Posidoniimonas polymericola: one gene and its partner. The protein of the gene in region 1 interacts with the protein of each later gene in a pairwise test. Links are inferred from orthologs where the notes say so. Each region holds a gene or a part of one and is shown in the gene's direction. Other genes may lie near its edges.

The links. The genes of interacting proteins can lie anywhere in the genome.
Region 2: the proteins of rpe (region 1) and eno interact in binary tests that used the Escherichia coli proteins (3 or more experiments, as listed by UniProt). The link is inferred for Posidoniimonas polymericola from one-to-one orthologs.

What each region holds. Positions count from the first base shown.
Region 1 is NZ_SJPO01000008.1:252,472-257,612, forward strand. The notes cover bases 1,322-4,091. They hold rpe (ribulose-phosphate 3-epimerase), read left to right. Parts: upstream 1,322-2,236; coding sequence 2,237-2,947; downstream 2,948-4,091. Other genes in these bases: scpB (SMC-Scp complex subunit ScpB), read left to right, coding at 1,322-1,926; Pla123a_RS17030 (histidine phosphatase family protein), read left to right, coding at 2,973-3,551; accD (acetyl-CoA carboxylase, carboxyltransferase subunit beta), read left to right, coding at 3,682-4,091. Also shown: sthA (Si-specific NAD(P)(+) transhydrogenase), read right to left, coding at 1-972; more of scpB, read left to right, coding at 1,282-1,321; more of accD, read left to right, coding at 4,092-4,536; Pla123a_RS17040 (hypothetical protein), read right to left, coding at 4,641-4,841; Pla123a_RS17045 (hypothetical protein), read right to left, coding at 4,811-5,141. UniProt on the Escherichia coli protein: Catalyzes the reversible epimerization of D-ribulose 5-phosphate to D-xylulose 5-phosphate.
Region 2 is NZ_SJPO01000003.1:167,219-172,463, reverse strand. The notes cover bases 1,279-4,152. They hold eno (phosphopyruvate hydratase), read left to right. Parts: upstream 1,279-2,010; coding sequence 2,011-3,294; downstream 3,295-4,152. Other genes in these bases: Pla123a_RS07370 (carboxypeptidase-like regulatory domain-containing protein), read left to right, coding at 4,095-4,152; Pla123a_RS07375 (hypothetical protein), read left to right, coding at 3,477-3,992; Pla123a_RS07385 (cupin domain-containing protein), read left to right, coding at 1,355-1,795. Also shown: Pla123a_RS07400 (YciI family protein), read right to left, coding at 1-113; Pla123a_RS07395 (hypothetical protein), read right to left, coding at 150-728; Pla123a_RS07390 (winged helix-turn-helix transcriptional regulator), read right to left, coding at 895-1,230; more of Pla123a_RS07370, read left to right, coding at 4,153-5,099. UniProt on the Escherichia coli protein: Catalyzes the reversible conversion of 2-phosphoglycerate (2-PG) into phosphoenolpyruvate (PEP). It is essential for the degradation of carbohydrates via glycolysis.

The sequences.
Region 1 (5,141 bases):
GGCCAGGGCCGGGAAGCCGATGACATCGCCGGCGGCGTAGACGTGCTCGACGTTGGTCTGGTAGTGCTCGTTGACGTGCAGGCGTTCGCGGTCGTCGTACTCGATGCCGACCTGATCGAGGCCCAGCGCGCCGCACACGCCCTGGCGGCCGACGGCGAACAGGAGGGTCTCGGCGCGGAGGGTCTTGCCGCTCTCGAGCTGCGCCTCGACGAGCCGCTGCTTCGACCCAGAGGCCGTGGAGTCGACCTCGGCGATGCTGTCGACCTTCTCGCCCAGGCGGAGGGTGATGCCCTTCTGCCGCATAAAGTACTGGAAGGCGCCGGTGATCTCGTGGTCGAGGAAGCCGAGCACGTCGCTGCGGCCCTCGACCAGGGTGACCCGCACGCCGAGCGTGGCGAGGATCGTGGCGTACTCGCTGCCGATCACGCCGCCGCCCACGACGATCATCGTCTTGGGGATCTTGTCGAGCTTGAGCAGCTCGTCGCTAGTGACGATCGAGTGGCCGTTGAACGGGATGTGGGGCGGCTTGGCGGGCCGCGTGCCGACGGCGACCAAGAACTTGTCGCCCTCGAGGCTCTGCATGCCGTCGGGGCTGTCGATCTCGACGGTGTTCGGCCCGGTAAACTTGGCCTTGCCCCAGATCAGTTCGACGCCGTTGCGGTCGAACTGGCTGCGGATGATGTCCCACTCCCGCCGCATCACCTGCTGCGACAGGCTAGCGAGGTCGCTCATCGCGACGTCCTGCTTGATGCGGTAGGACTGGCCAAACATCCCCTTGCGGTTGGCGCCGGTCAGGTGCAGCACGGCCTCGCGGAGGGCCTTGCTGGGGATGGTGCCGGTGTTGACCTGCGCGCCGCCCAGAACGTTGTTCTTCTCGATAATCGCGACGCTCTTGCCGAGCTTGGCAGCCTGGATGGCCGCCTTCTGGCCGGCGGGGCCGGTCCCGATAACGATGCAGTCGTACTTTTTCATGGCGGGGGCTCGGGTGGGGGCGGGCTTGAGCAATCGTCAGGGTAGCAAGCTAGCTAGACGGGGCAAGGGTCAGGCGGGACCGGGTCGGGCGCCCGGTGGCAGAGAACTCGTGGCAGAGTACTCGTGGCAGGGAGACCGTCGCGGGCGACGCTCGACCTCGCATGCGGGGCGGGCCCCCGTGCTAGCATCGGACGATCTTGCTCGCCGGGTTGAAAGTTACCTAACATCGCATGGCAAACGGATCCCGCCCCCGTTCTCGAATTGTGTGCCCGCGTGTCTCAAAGCCACGATACCGATCGCTCTTCGCCGTTGTCGCTGCAGCGCCTGACCGCGGCGTTTGCGCAGATGCTGGGAGATGCTCCGGCGGACGACGCCGATGCCCACGACCCGTCGACGGACCTGTCCGCCGGTTTCTCCGGCGCGGTCGACCCCGACGCCGTCTGCCCGAAGCGGATTGTCGAGGCGATCCTGTTTGTCGGTGCCGACGGGGGCCGACCTCGGACCGCCGAGGAACTCGCCGCCGCGATGCGCGACGTCACAACCGAGGACGTCCGCGAGGCGGTCGCGCAGCTCAACGCCGAGTACGAACGCGACGCCTCGGCGATGGTCGTCACCGACCGCGCCGAGGGCTACAAGCTGCAGCTCCGCGAGGAACTGGGCCGCGTGCGGGACAAGTTCTACGGACGCGTCAAGGAGGTGCGGTTGTCGCCCAAAGCGCTCGAGGTCTTGTCGGTGGTCGCCTACCGTCAGCCGACCACTGCGGCCGCAATCGACAAGGCCCGCGGCGTGCCAAGCTCGACGCTGCTCGCGCAGCTGGTCCGCCGGGGTCTGGTCCGCTGCGACTGCGGCGGCGACGGGCAGCCAAGCCGCTACTCGACCACCGGCCGCTTCCTGCGATTCTTCGGTTTGGATAGCGTCGAGCAGCTGCCGCGTGCCGCAGAACTCGACGACTGACTGCCGTTGGCGGGCCGGGCTACGGTTCGGTCAGTGTCTGTAAGGCGTTTGGTGGCAGCAGGTTATGGGCGTCCTGCGGGCTCTGCAGTAGCGTCGGTTTCGGACCCCGGCAGCTGGCGGGGCTTGATGCCGACTGGCGATCCTGCCACAACGGTTTGCTTGCGGCCGCTGACGCGGCCGGCTGGTGGGCGTTTTTTGCGTGCCCCACTTGCAAACGAAGTGCCCTGCACGACTCGTTGGGCGTCCCCTCGGCCGACTGCGCTGGGACCAACGCTGCCCGAACCGCGCTGTACGCCGCCCCACCCCGTCTATGCCCTCCAGCCGCAGCCGCGAATCGATCGCCGCCCTGCTCCGCCAGCACGCCCCCGTGCTGCTGCCGTCGCTGCTGGCGTGCGATTTCGCCAACCTCGCCAGCGAGGTGAAGGCGATCGAGGCCGCCGGCGCCCACGCCCTGCACCTCGACGTGATGGACGGTCACTTCGTTCCGAACCTGTCGTTCGGACTGCCGGTGGTCGAGGCGATCCGCGCGCTGACCGACCTGCCGCTGGACGTGCACCTAATGATCGACAATCCGGCCGAGTACGCCCAGCGCTACCGCGACGCCGGGGCCGACTGCATCACCGTGCACGCCGAGGTGCTCGACGACCCGCGGCCGCTGCTGGAGGAGATCCGCGCGTCGGGCGCATTGGCCGGGTTGTCGCTCAACCCGCCGACGCCGCTCGAGCAGATCCTGCCGGCCCTGCCGCACTGCGACCTGGTGCTCGTCATGAGCGTGATGCCGGGCTTCGGCGGGCAACAGTTCGACCCGGTCGCCCTCGAGAAGCTGAGCCGCCTCCGCGACGACCCAGACTGCCGGGCCCTGCTCGAGGTCGACGGCGGCGTCAATCAATCCACGATCGCCCGCTGCACGGCGGCGGGCGCCGATTTGTTGGTCGCCGGCACCGCGGTGTTTGGCGCCGACGACTACTGTGAACGCGTCGACTCGCTGAACCGGCTTGCCCGCTCGGGCCGCGCAGGTTAGCAGCCTCCTCAGGAAACCAACCGGGATGCTCCGCATTCTCCTCGTCACCCCCGGCGCCACCGAGTACGACCAGCAGGGCCGTATCCAGGGCAACCTGGACATCCCGCTGTGCGCGGACGGTCGCGAGCAGGTCGCCGACGTGATCGGCGAGCTGGGCGAATTCCATCCCGAGGCGGTGTACGCGTCGCCGTGCGAGTCGTGCGAGCAGACCGCCAAGGAATTGGGCGCCGCGTTTGACGTTCGGCCGAAGTCGGTGGAGAAGCTGGCCAACCTCGACCACGGCCTGTGGCAGGGGATGCTGATCGAGGACGTTAAGACCAAGCAGCCAAAGGTTTTTCGTCAATGGCGTGAGCAGCCAGAGACTGTCTGCCCGCCGCAGGGCGAGACCGTCCAGGCGGCCGAGGAGCGGGTTGGCGAGGTGCTCCGCAAGGTGCTCAAGAAGCACAAATCGCACGATTCCGTGGTGCTGGTCGTCCCCGAACCGCTTGCCAGCCTGGTTCGCCACCTGCTGCGGAAGGACGCGTTGACCGACTTCTGGGGGCGGGAGCCGGGGCACGCCAGCTGGGAGGCGATCGAGACCCCCGCCGCCATCGGTGGTGCGTAATTCCGCGTGGGGTCGCTGGTCCAGCTGCCGGCCTCCGATGGCATGGCCGGGCCGCTGACTGATTGGTATCATGGGGGCTTCGTGGGGCGACCGGCCCCGCCCCTCGATATAGGCCCGCGTTCGACGACAGATGCAACGGTCCCCCTCCATGGCGACAGGCGAATCGACTCCCACCGGCCCGCGTGAAAAGCGTGGCGTGCCCAGCGGGTTGTGGATCCGCTGCCAGGACTGCGGCGAGACCATCTTCCGCAAGACCGCCACCGAGCAGATGAACGTCTGCCCGATGTGCGGCCACCACATGTACCTTAGCGCGGTCGACCGCGTCAGGCACATGCTCGACGAGGGGACCTTCGAGGAGTGGGACGCGGACCTGATGCCGACCGACCCACTCGGCTTTGCCGACAAGAAGCCGTACGCCCAGCGGATCGTCGCCGAGCAGAAGCGGACCGGGCTGCGGGACGCGGCCCTGACCGGCTCGGGCATGATCCGCGCCCGGCGGGTGGCGTTCGGCGTCACGGACTCGGCCTTCATCATGGGCAGCATGGGCTCGGTGGTGGGCGAGCGGCTCACCCGCCTGGTGGAGCGTGCGACCGACCAGCACCTGCCGCTGATCATCACCAGCGGCTCGGGCGGCGGCGCCCGGATGCACGAGGGCATCTTGTCGCTGATGCAGATGGCGAAGGTCTCAGCGGCGTTGGCCCGCTACGACCAGGCCGGCGGCCTGTTCATCAGCGTGCTGACCAACCCGACGATGGGCGGCGTCGCGGCGAGCTTTGCCTCGCTGGGCGACTTGATCTTCGCCGAGCCGAAGGCGCTGATCGGTTTCGCCGGCCCCCGCACCATCAAGGCGACCCTGCGGACCGAGTTGCCCGAGGGCTTCCAGACGAGCGAGTTCCTGCTCGCTCACGGCTACATCGACCGCATCGTCCGCCGCGCCGACCTCAAGACCGAGATCGCCCGCGCGATCGACTACTGCGGCAAGTAACGGTGCGTCACGGTTCGCAGCTTCTTCTCAGCAACTGACGGCGGAAGCCGCCAGGATTCGGCGCACCACCAGTGAACTGTTAGCAGCACGCTGGCCGTCGGCTGTTAGATCGCCGGCGCCGGCTGCAGGATCGCGTCGCCAAAGACTTCGACCGCGCGGTCGGCGGGGAAGGGCGGGTAGGTCTTCTCCTGGTCGTAGTTTGAGTAAAACGCGCCGTCGACTGTGTCGTACACCAGCATGATCAGGTCGCCCGACGGGAGCTCGGCCTCGTCGGTCACGTAGTAGCGATCGCCGACGAGCGCCACGTAACGCGAATCGGGCGACCAGACAAAGTGCTCTCGCGTGCGATGGTGGGCGACTGGTCCGGGCAGAGCGGCCACCCGATTTTTCGCGTCTCACCGGATTGGCTATTACGCAGCAAGATATCGAAGTTGCGATCGATGTAGCACGCCCGCTCGTCGAGGACCGCCTCGTAGCGGCCATCAGGCGAGGTAGCAGAGGTCATCTTGCCGCGACCGCCGACGAGCAGGTAGGCGCCGAGCAGCACCAGCACCACGAGTCCAAGCACGCTCAGAATCGCTTTGTGCAAGTCAGAGAGTCGATTG
Region 2 (5,245 bases), on another replicon or contig:
CCCGCCTCCTTGGCCGCGCGGATCACGCCGCGGGCGTCTTGGCCCACGGCCTCCAGCTCATCGGCCGCGACTTTCATGGCGGCGCTGGGGAAGGAGATGAGGTACTTCGACATAGGTTTCTGTAAATGAGGTCTTGCGGTTGCTTCTCGTCACCGCCCTTGTCGGGAAAAACTCTTGTTGGTAGCAATCGAGACGCCAAGTTCGGAGCCTATCGCGGCTAACCGAGCAGCCCAATACTCTCGCGCCTCGCGTTTCCGGTCGGCGTTTAGGTCAGCAGACTCCTGGGTCGACTTGAGATGTTCTTCGTAGAGCCGCCTGCGATCTTCGAGGTAACGCCGGTAATCGACCGGGGTGCTAGGGATGTAGCCGGGACCATCGCAGCCGCAAGTGTGGAACACATGGCCAACGCGATAAACGCCCTGAAGCGTTTTCCACGCTTGCGATTCGCTCTGTCGTGGAGGCTTGAAGTCTAGCCCCAAATCGACCATCCGCTCTCCGCACTCAGGGCATTTCCGAATAGCGTCACGGAATTCAGACTCCAGATCGGAAAGTCGGAACCCAAGCTCTTCTTCGCGGCGTTCGAGGCCAGACTTCAGCGACCATCTGCGGTGTAGCTCACGATAGACGTAGCCGCGGTCGCGAACGGCAAGCCAATCGCTAATCGGCGGCTGCTTAAATGCCTTCCGGCAGGCGAAGCACGCGAAGTGACTCTTGTAGGGACCGTACATCGCGTACCGGCACATGAATCACCCCTTAGGTCATAGACGCTGATCTGAACTTCCAACGGACAGGCGAAACTCAATCGGCGCCGGGTTGGGCAAGGATACTAAAACTAGGCGCCTCAGGTGGAATCGTCCAGCAATTGCAAGAGGGCGTGGTTTTTGCCGCCCCCCTTTACTTCTTGAGCCGCGCCTCGCTCCCTTCCACGTGCTTCTCCCCCCACTTCAGCATCGCGAGGATCACCGGGCGGAGGTCCTTGCCCTTGGGCGTCAGGCGGTACGCGTCCTTGCCGTTGGAATCCTCGGGGGTGAACCGCTCGGCGATGCCGCACTCTACCAGACGCTGCAGGCGGTCGGAGAGGATGTTCGTGGCGATCCCCTCGGGCGAGGCCATGAACTCTTTGAACATGGTGTTGCCGAGCAGCATGTCGCGCACCACCAGCAGCGTCCACTTGTCGCCCAGGATGTCGAGCGTGCAGGCGACCGGGCAGACCGAACGGCGGGGCTTCATGAGGTCCGCTGGGGGCTTCTGGGGAGGCGTGTGAATCTTTCTTGACAGTAGCACGCGCACTTGCATAATGCAAGCAATCCGAGCACTTGCAATTTGCAAGCACACCCCAATCGAAGAAAAGCGCATGGCGAACACGACCGTCCTCAACGCCGGCCCCTGGCAAGACCTCCACCAGCACGTGTTCGAGCACGGCCCCACCAAGGCGCCGGGCAAGCTGTTCGTGAAGGAGGCCCTCGGGGCGACCGGCTGCGAGATGTCGCTCAACAAGCTGCCGGCCGGCGCCGCGTACCCGTTCACCCACCGCCACCAGCAGAACGAGGAGCTGTACGTGGTGGTCTCCGGCAGCGGCGAGTTCTACGCCGACGGCCAGCTGTTTCCGCTCAGCGAGGGGACCGTCCTCCGCGTGGCCCCAGCGGGCGTGCGGTCGATCAAGGCCGGCGACGAGGCCGACCTCTGCTTCCTCTGCATCCAGGCCGCCGCGGGGACGCTCACGGGCGGCACGATCACCGACGGCGAGATGGTCGACGCCAGCTTCGCTTGGCCGACGGCTACCGCCCAGGCGTAACGCCGCAACCCTCGAACAACTCCAGCACCCCAGCCGCCCGCGGGACCGATGGCCCCGCGGGCGGTTTCTCGTGGGAGGACGGTGTTTCTCGCCCCCGCGCAACGGCCTCTCGCTTACCCGCTCGACAGCCGGGCCAAACGCCCTAAAATGGCGGTTCGAAGGGCCGCGTTTGGCGGCTAGTAATACCACTCCCTCCCCTACCCCCTTTCCCTGCCATGAGCATGATCGTCGACATCCACGCCCGCCAAATACTCGATAGCCGTGGCAACCCCACCGTGGAAGTGGATGTGACGCTAGAAGACGGCTCGATGGGCCGTGCGGCCGTCCCATCGGGCGCCAGCACCGGGGCCCACGAGGCCCTCGAGATGCGTGATGGCGACAAGTCGGTCTTCTTGGGCAAGGGAGTGCTGAAGGCCGTTGAAAACGTCAACGAGCAGATCGCCGACGAGCTGATCGGCCTGGACGCGCTCGACCAAATGGCCATCGACCAGCAGATGCTGGACCTCGACGGCACCCCGAACAAGGCCAAGCTGGGGGCCAACGCCATCCTCGGCGTCTCGCTGGCCAACGCCCGCGCCGCGGCCAACTTCTGTGGCCTGCCGCTGTTCCGCTACCTGGGCGGCAGCAACGCCCGGCTGCTGCCGGCGCCGATGATGAACATCCTCAATGGCGGCGAGCACGCGGACAACTCGGTGGACATCCAGGAGTTCATGGTGATGCCGCTGGGCTTCGACAACTTCAGCGAGGCGCTCCGCTGCGGCTGCGAGATCTTCCACCACCTGAAGAAGGTGCTCAGCGACAAGGGCCTGAACACCTCGGTCGGCGACGAGGGGGGCTTCGCCCCGAACCTGGGCGCCAACGCCGAGGCGTTCGACGTCATCCTGACCGCCATCGAGAAGGCCGGCTACAAGCCGGGCGAGCAGGTCTGGTTCGCCATGGACTGCGCCGCCAGCGAGTTCTACGACTCGAAGAAGGGCGTCTACACGATCGACAACAAGGAGATCGACTCGGCCGGAATGGTCGACCTGCTCGCGAGCTGGGTCGACAAGTTCCCGATCTGCAGCATCGAGGACGGCTGCGACGAGGACGACTGGGAGGGCTGGAAGATGCTGACCGACAAGGTGGGCGACAAGTGCCAGCTGGTCGGCGACGATCTGTTCGTCACCAACGTCGAGCGGCTCGGCCGCGGCATCGACGAGGGGATTGGCAACAGCATCCTGATCAAGGTCAACCAGATCGGCTCGCTGACCGAGACCATCAACGCCATCCGCATGGCCGACGCCGCCGGCTACACCAGCGTGACCAGCCACCGCTCGGGCGAGACCGAGGACGCCACGATCGCCGACCTGGCGGTCGCGCTGTCGACCGGCCAGATCAAGACCGGCTCCGCCAGCCGCTCCGACCGCATGGCCAAGTACAACCAGCTGCTGCGGATCGAAGAGATCCTGGGCGCCAGCGCCGAGTACGGCGGGCCGGCGTTCGCCGCGAAGCTGAAGTAGCGCGGCTGCCGAAGAAGACCCGCTACGCTTCTTAACCAGAAAAGCACTAAGCCCCGGGCGAGATCGCCCGGGGCTTTTTTCGTCAAACGCCACGCCTTCTTCCCCGCGACGTTGACCCGCGGCTGGCCGTTGCCGAGACTGGAGGGGTCGGCACTCTAACTACCTTGGCGGACCCCATCACGATGAAATTTGATTCGCTGCGTTCTGTTGTCGCTTGCCTGCTCCTTTCCACCGCGGTCCTCACGGCGCCCACTGCGGCAGAAGAGATCATCACCCTCCGGTCCGGCGCCACGCTGCAGGGCGTCGCGACCATGGACGGCGAGGACGTCGTGGTGACGGTCGGCGAGTCGGTGCTGCGGACGCCGTTCACGTCGGTCGCGTCGATCCACTCCGGCGCCTCCGGCCAGCAGGCCCTCGGCCTCGCCAACGCGCCGGCCGAAGCGCCCGCCGACAGGGGGACCGAGCTGCTGGTCCGGGCGCTCGAGGCAAAGCTGCAGGCCGCCGGCTCGGCACTCGGCCTGCTGACCGAGGCCTATCAGATCTCGCCGGACGACCCGCGGGTCGCCTACTGGTACGCCAGCGAGCTGATCGCCAGCGGGCACGGCGGGACCGCCAACGAAGTCATGAAGCGGCACGGCAAGAGCATCGCCCGTGCCTATCCGGCGTTCTCACAGGATCTCGACGAACGGCTGCAGTAGCGGCTGGAACTGGAAGAACTGCCGAAGGAACTGGTCAAACGCATCGACGCGATCAATTCTGCCACGCCACCCACCAGCGGCGGCAGCCGGCGCGAGCGGTCGATGTACGTCTACTTCCGCGTCGCGGACCGGGACGGCGTCGCCGTGCCGCGGGACGACTTCAGGGTCTCGGTGAGCGGGAGCAACGAGGAGCTCGAGGCGTTCGACCGCGGCTACTACCTGTTCAGCTACACCACCAGCAACACCTCCCACTACCCGTGCAAGCTTCTGTTCCAGGGCGAACACCTCAAGCCGTCCGAACACCAGTTCGACGACGCGGCCTGGCGGGCGCGGGACGCGGGCGTGATCACCGCGGTGCGTTTTGAGAAGAAGGACAAGCAAGAATTCGCGGTGAAGGTTGTCGACGCAGAGGGGTCGCCGATTGTGGGCGCCTCGGTGTCGCTGCGACGCTACTCGGGCAACCCCCGCTCTAGCAGCAGCGAATCTACCGACGCCGACGGCCTGGCCGCGTTCCAGGCGTACCCCGGGCGGTACACGGCGCAGGTCAACGCCAACGGGTACCGCGGAACCTACAAGGTGGCGAGCCTCGAGGCCGGTCGCGACGCGGAGGTCACGATCACGCTCTTCACCGCCCGAACGGCGCGGCTCCGCGTAGAGTGGAACGGCGTGAGCGACCAGCAGCCCAACAGCGTAAGCGGGGAAGAAACCGTCACGCTCAGCAACGGCGCCCCCCAGGTGATGGACCGACGATCGCAGTGGCTCGGCCTGGTGCAGATCGCCGACAGGGTCGCGTTGGGGTACGGCAACCGCATGTACGGCCGCCGCCAGAGTTCGTCGGTCGAGTCGGACTGGCTGCTGGTGCTAGAGAGCGAGGGGAAGACACCCGAGGAAGTCTTCGAGGCCATCGACCTCGATTCTCTCGAAGAATGGAAGAACGGCGGGAAGTCCCTGAACAAAGTTGCGCCGCTGCAGTACGCGAATGACGCCCTCGACTACTACGCGGTAGAGCCCGGCGACGTCGTGATCGGCGTCGCGACCTCGATCGACCCGATGAACGGCCGACCCCTGACGCGGACCTTCAAGGCGGTTGTCGACAAGGGCGAGTAGCGACGAGGAACGCCAGGGACGGTTGAAAGCCGAATCGCCGAACCGAACCTCCTGCTGCCAAATACCTTACTCAAGGGATCACCCCTCCATGAGCGCGGCATGCGGCTTTGGCGACCAAGCAGAAGTTTTCTCCGCCGGACCGCCTG